Regions from separate parts of the Variovorax sp. SPNA7 genome, predicted to be linked through region 2. Evidence: riboswitches for the same ligand, from Rfam matches in the RefSeq annotation. Region 2 holds a riboswitch; the other holds the start of a gene.
What was found. A riboswitch is a leader RNA that binds a small molecule or an ion and turns the genes downstream of it on or off. The one in region 2 is predicted to bind thiamine pyrophosphate.
Positions count from the first base shown of each region.

Region 1: it holds a riboswitch for thiamine pyrophosphate, as region 2 does, so the genes downstream of both, thiC (phosphomethylpyrimidine synthase ThiC) here and RZE77_RS13160 (purine-cytosine permease family protein) in region 2, are expected to answer to the same signal.

Region 1 is NZ_CP138513.1:5,192,906-5,196,307, reverse strand. It holds gene RZE77_RS24315 (metallophosphoesterase) at 1-800, shown strand, start outside; gene RZE77_RS24310 (YchJ family protein) at 911-1,339, shown strand; TPP riboswitch at 1,366-1,470, shown strand; gene thiC (phosphomethylpyrimidine synthase ThiC) at 1,562-3,402, shown strand, end outside.
Region 2 is NZ_CP138513.1:2,825,730-2,829,131, forward strand. It holds gene thiD (bifunctional hydroxymethylpyrimidine kinase/phosphomethylpyrimidine kinase) at 1-607, shown strand, start outside; gene RZE77_RS13160 (purine-cytosine permease family protein) at 555-1,895, opposite strand; TPP riboswitch at 1,972-2,079, opposite strand; gene RZE77_RS13165 (aspartate aminotransferase family protein) at 2,197-3,402, shown strand, end outside.

The sequences.
Region 1 (3,402 bases), 2.4 Mb from region 2:
TCGCCGCGGCGGTCCTGCTGCTGGCGCTGGCCGTCTGGACAGTTGCCATCGAGCCGCGCTGGGTCGCGGCACGCGTCGAGCCCTTGGGTTCGGCGCAATGGCAGGCGCCCGCCGGCCTCAAGGTGGCCATGGCGGCCGATTGGCATCTCAGCACGCGCTCGGCGTGGCGCATTACCAGTGTGGAGCGCGCCGCACGCATCGTCGACCAGATCAATGCTGCACAGCCCGATGTGATCCTGCTGCCCGGCGACTTTCTTGCGGGCTCGGGCGATGACGAAGACCTGTCCATCGAAGAAATGGCTGCCGTGCTGGGCCGCCTGAAAGCGCCGCAGGGCGTGTACGCGGTGCTCGGCAATCATGACTGGTGGCACGACGGCGAGCGCACGGCGCGCGCCTTGTCCGCTGAGGGAATCCGCGTGCTGGAGAACGCCTCGATGCGCCTGCCGGACCATGAGATCTGGGTGGTCGGCATCGGCGACGACTCGACCGGCCATTCGCAGCCGGACAAGGCACTGGCCGGCGTGCCGAAGGGCGTCGCCACGCTGGTCATGATGCACGATCCCTTCAGCTTTGCGGCCATGCCGCCCACCCGGGGGCTGGTGGTGGCCGCGCACACGCACGGCGGGCAGATCAGCGTGCCGGGCTACGGCGCACTGGTGGTGCCGGGGCGCGCGCCGCGCGAGTGGGCCCATGGCTGGATCGCGCACAAGGACCAGCGCGTGTACGTGACCAGTGGGCTGGGCGTGAGCATTCTCCCGGTGCGCTTCAACATGCGGCCCGAGTGGGTGATGTTCCAGTAGGAGGCCGCGTGATTCATGCCCCGATCGGCCCGTCGCCGGCAGTCCCCCGCACGGCCCCGGGCTTGCCCCATCCGGCGAAGGGCCCGGAGGATGTTCCAATAGAGGCCTTCATGAGCGCCACTGTTCCCACCACCGGACCTTGCCCCTGCGGCCGCACGGACCGCCGAGACAAGCCCATCGGCTATGCCCTGTGCTGCGGCCGCTACCTCGAGGACTTCGAGGGCACGCCCGCGCCCGACGCCGAATCTCTGATGCGTTCGCGCTATACCGCCTTCGTGCTGGAGCGCGGCCCTTACCTGCTCGCCACCTGGCATGCGTCCACGCGGCCGGCGTCGATCGAGTTCGAACCCGGCGTGAAGTGGCTGGGGCTGGACATCCGCTCGCGCTCGGTGCTCGACGCCGACCATGCCGAGGTCGAATTCGTCGCCCGCCAGCGCAGCAGCACCGGCGCCGCCACGCGCCTGCACGAGCGCAGCCGCTTCGTGCGCGAGGGCGACCGCTGGTTCTACCTCGAAGGCGATCTGCAGACCCCCGGTTGACGCACCGGGCCACGGCCCGCACAATAGTCCCCGCTCCGGGGTGCACGCATGTGGCGTGCTGAGATGGCAAAGTGCCGACCCGCGAACTTGATCCGGGTCATACCGGCGTAAGAAGAGCTGCACTCCCCGACTCCGGTCCCGCCACCCACCCATCCGACGTGGCGGCCCGAAGTCCTCAGAGCGATTGCGGAGCACCCTTTCCCTCAACAAGGAGTGCCCCGCATGAATGCCCCCGACAAGTTCACCTCCCTGCTCTCGCTCACGCGCGAGCCCTTTCCCGCATCGCACAAGTGCCTGATCCCGGGCAGCCGGCCCGACCTGAACGTGCCGGTGCGCGACGTGCTGCTGACCAATGGCGAGACCGTGTCGCTCTACGACACCTCGGGTCCCTACACCGATGCCAAAGTCGAGATCGACGTGCGCCGCGGCCTGCCGGGCGTGCGCGGCGCCTGGATCGCCGAGCGCAACGACACCGAAAGCTACGAAGGCCGCTCGCACCAGGCGCTCGACGAGGGCCTGAAGCACGCCCACGACCACGATGCCCAGCGCCTGGCCGAACTGCGCGCCGGCGCCTCGGCGCTGCAGCGCACGCCGCGCCGTGCCAAGGCGGGCGCCAATGTCACGCAGATGCACTACGCGCGCCGCGGCATCGTCACGCCCGAGATGGAATACGTGGCGCTGCGCGAGAACGGCAAGCGCGAGTGGATGGCCGAGTACCTCGCCAACGAGGAGCGCGCCAAGCGCGTGGCCGGCAACCCCATGGGCGCGAGCATTCCGCGCATCATCACGCCCGAGTTCGTGCGCGACGAGGTGGCGCGCGGCCGCGCCATCATCCCGGCCAACATCAACCACCCCGAAGTCGAGCCGATGGCCATCGGCCGCAACTTCAAGGTCAAGATCAACGCCAACATCGGCAACTCGGCCGTCACCTCGAGCATCGAGGAAGAAGTGGAAAAGCTCGTGTGGGCGATCCGCTGGGGCGCCGACAACGTGATGGACCTGTCCACCGGCAAGAACATCCACACCACGCGCGATTGGATCGTGCGCAACAGTCCCGTGCCCATCGGCACCGTGCCGATCTACCAGGCGCTCGAGAAGGTGGGCGGCGTGGCCGAGGACCTGACCTGGGAGATCTTCCGCGACACGCTGATCGAGCAGGCCGAGCAGGGCATCGACTACTTCACCATCCACGCCGGCGTGCGGCTGCCGTTCATCCACCTGACGGCCGACCGCATGACGGGCATCGTCTCGCGCGGCGGCTCGATCATGGCCAAGTGGTGCATCGCGCACCACAAGGAGAGCTTCCTGTACGAGCGCTTCGAGGACATCTGCGACATCATGAAGGCCTACGACGTGAGCTTCTCGCTCGGCGACGGCCTGCGCCCGGGCTCGGGCGCGGATGCCAACGACGAAGCGCAGTTCGCCGAGCTGCGCACGCTGGGCGAGCTCACGCAGATCGCGTGGAAGCACGACGTGCAGACCATGATCGAAGGGCCGGGCCACGTGCCGATGCACATGATCCAGGCCAACATGGACGAGCAGCTCAAGCACTGCCACGAGGCGCCGTTCTACACGCTCGGCCCGCTGACCATCGACATCGCGCCGGGCTACGACCACATATCGAGCGCCATCGGCGCCGCGATGATCGGCTGGGCCGGCACAGCGATGCTCTGCTACGTGACGCCCAAGGAACACCTCGGGCTGCCCGACCGCGACGACGTCAAGCAGGGAATCATTGCCTACAAGATCGCCGCGCACGCGGCCGACGTGGCCAAGGGACATCCGGGCGCGCGCTCGCGCGACGATGCGCTCAGCAAGGCGCGCTTCGAATTCCGCTGGCAGGACCAGTTCAACCTGGGCCTGGACCCCGACACGGCGCGCGAATTCCACGACGAGACGCTGCCCAAGGATTCGAGCAAGGTGGCGCACTTCTGCTCGATGTGCGGACCGAAGTTCTGCTCGATGAAGATCACGCAGGAAGTGCGCGAGTACGCGGCGAAGAAGGGCGTGGCCGAGGCGGAAGCCATGGCCGAAGGAATGGCGCAGAAGTCCAGGGAGTTCAT
Region 2 (3,402 bases):
TGCGGTCAAGCTCGGCATGCTGCATGCGCCCGAGGTGGTCGAGGTGGTGGCCTGGGCCATCGATCACTACCGGCTGCCCAACGTGGTGCTGGACCCGGTGATGGTCGCCACCAGCGGCGACCGCCTGATCGCCTCCGAGACCGTGCAGGTGCTGGTGCGCGAGCTGTTTCCGCGCGCCGTGGTGGTCACGCCCAACCTCGACGAAGCGGCCTTGCTGATCGGCCATGCGATCGGCGGCATCGACGCGCTCGACGACGCGGCCAGCGAACTGCTGGCGCTCGGCGCGCAGGCCGTGCTGCTCAAGGGCGGCCACCTGCCGGGCGACGAGGTGGTCGACGTGCTGCTGCAGTCCGACGGCACTCGCAAGCGGCTGGCCTCGCAGCGCATCGCGAGCCGCAACCTGCATGGCACGGGCTGCACGCTGTCGTCCGCCATTGCCGCGCACCTGGCGCTGGGGCTCGCGCTGCCCGAGGCCGTCGAGAGCGCGCGCGCCTACATCCTCGGCGCGATGGCCGCCGGTGCGCATGTGAAGACCGGTGCGGGACACGGTCCGCTCAACCACGGTTTTGCGCCAGTGCCGACGCACCGCCTGCCGCCGTCGGCGTAGCCTTGGGCCGGCTGGCCCAGGCCAGCAGGAAGGTCGCGGCCAGCGTCGGCAGTGCCGAGCCGAACTGCGGCGCCCACTTGGCGAGCGCATGGTAGGCCGCGATGCCCGCAATCCAGATCAGCGCCGCGCCCAGGTCGACCCGGCGCGTGCCCACCGACAAGACCGCCTGGCCCGTGCCCAGCCGCCCCAGGATCACGCCGTAGAGCGGCACGAACACCGAACTCAGCATCAGCAGGAACGGCTCGAGCGTGTGCATCGGCAGCACCAGCGCGAGCGCGGTGCACAGCGCCGCGAGCAGGAGGCCCCAGCGCCGCACGCTCCAGCGCGGCAGCAGGCTGTGGGTGGACACCGAGCCCGAGTACACGTCGCCGTACGCGTTGTCGAGTTCGTCGATCAGGATCAGGCCCAGCGCCACCAGGCCGCCTTGGGCGAGCAGCAGGGCGGTGACCAGGCCGGTGCCCGGTTCGGCCACGCTCACCACCATCACGCCGAGCGCATAGCACCAGACGTTGGCCAGCGCGTAGCCGATCCAGGTGCCGCTGAAGGCGCTGCCGAGGCCGCCCGCGCTGCGCTTGCCATGGCGCGCGTAGTCGGCCACCAGCGGCAGCCACGAGACCGGCATGGCAATCACCAGGTCGAGCGCGCTGAACATGCCCATGCCGCCGTTGCCGGGGCGCGCCCAGAAGGCGTCGAGTCCCTTGGCTTGCAGGCGGGTCGCGAACTGCCATGTCAGCCAGAGCAGAGAAAGCACCACCAGCGGCAGGCCGAAGCGGCTCACGAAGCGCCGCACCAGCTTCACCATGGAGCCCGCCAGAAGCGCCAGCAGCACCGCGCCCCAGAGCAGCGTGGTGAGAGCACCGCCCAGCGGTCCGCCGAGCGCCAGGCCGAAGGCCTGTTGGCCGATCGCCTGCGTGCCCTCGCGCATGATGACGAGCTCGAAGGTGGTCCAGCCCACCAGCTGCACGATGTTGAGCAGCACCGGCAGCCGTGCGAACGCGCTGCCGTAGGTGGCGTGCATCAGCCCGGCGCTCGCCAGGCCGCTCTCGCAGCCGAGCCGCGCGGTCCAGGCCAGCAGGCCCGCGCCGAGCAGCGAGCCCAGCACGATCGCGATGGCCGCGTCGCGCGTGCCCACCGCCGGCACCAGGTAGGCGCCGATCTGCATCACCAGCAGCCCCACGCCCAGGCTGAACCAGAGCGATGCGTGGTCGTGCCAGCCGAACACGCGCTGCGACGCGGGCAAGGGCACGAGCGCCTCGTTGGCGGAAGAAAGTTTGTTGTCGTGTGCCATCCAGTTGCTCCAGTGCAAAAGGTTTGGCAGGTGGGCGAGGCTCCGGCGGTGGAGCCATCGCGCGAGACAACGCGACAGGCCGCCGGACCAGCTTCCCTGCGCGAGGATTACCTCAGTCAGGTTCAAAGGGACTCTCTCAGTCAGCCCCGGAACGGATCCCGGTTCGACACCCCTAGCGGTGGTGCTCCGCGCCGTGGCGCAAAGCGGGAACTATTGTACGAGCCTGTGCGCCCAGCCTCCAAACCATGGATGATGGTCCGGATATGGCAACCTGCGTGCCGCCACTTCGAGGATGTGTTCCATGAGCGATTCCGCAATCGATCAGTCCCTTGCCCAGGCCTTCCAGCGCTTCACCGACGCCAACCCGGCCAGCCAGCGCCAGTTCGAGGCGCAGGCGCGCTACATGCCGGGTGCCAACAGCCGCTCGGTGCTGTTCTATGCACCGTTTCCGCTCACCATCGCCAAGGGCGAGGGCGCGGCGCTCTGGGACGCCGACGGGCACCGCTATGCCGACTTCATCGCCGAGTACACGGCCGGGGTCTACGGCCACTCGGCACCCGAGATCCGCGATGCGGTCATCGAGGCGATGCAGGGCGGCATCAACCTCACGGGCCACAACCTGCTCGAAGGAAGGCTCGCCAAGACCATCTGCGAGCGCTTTCCGCAGATCGAGCAACTGCGCTTCACCAATTCGGGCACCGAGGCCAACCTGATGGCGCTCACGGCGGCGCTGCACTTCACGGGACGGCGAAAGATCGTGGTGTTCTCGGGCGGCTACCACGGCGGCGTGCTCGGCTTCGGCGCCAAGCCGCTGCCGACCACCGTGCCCTTCGACTTCCTGGTGCTGCCCTACAACGACGCCCAGGCTGCGGGCGAGCAGATCGAGAAGCACGGGCCGGAGATCGCCGCGGTCCTGGTCGAGCCGATGCAGGGTGCGAGCGGCTGCATTCCGGCGCGCCCCGGCTTTCTGCAGACACTTCGCGATGGCGCGACGAAGGTGGGCGCGCTGCTGGTCTTCGACGAGGTCATGACCTCGCGCCTTGCACCGAACGGCCTTGCCAACAAGCTGGGCATCCGGTCGGACCTCACCACGCTCGGCAAGTACATCGGCGGCGGCATGTCGTTCGGCGCCTTCGGCGGGCGTTCGGACGTGATGGCGCAGTTCGATCCGCGCACCGGGCCGCTCTCCCATTCGGGCACCTTCAACAACAACGTGATGACCATGGCGGCCGGGTACGCGGGCCTCACGAAGCTGTTCACGTCCGAGGCGGCCGGCGCGCTGGCCGAGCGCGGCGAGGCGATGCGTGCGCGGCTCAACGCGCTGTGTGCAAAGGAGGGCGTGGCCATGCAGTTCACCGGCGTCGGCTCGCTGATGAACGCACATTTCGTGCGTGGGGAGGTGCGGTGCGTGGACGACCTGGCGGCGGTCGACGGGCGGCTGCGGCAGCTGCTGTTCTTCCACCTGCTGAGCGAAGGCATCTACGCCTCGCCGCGCGGCTTCATTGTG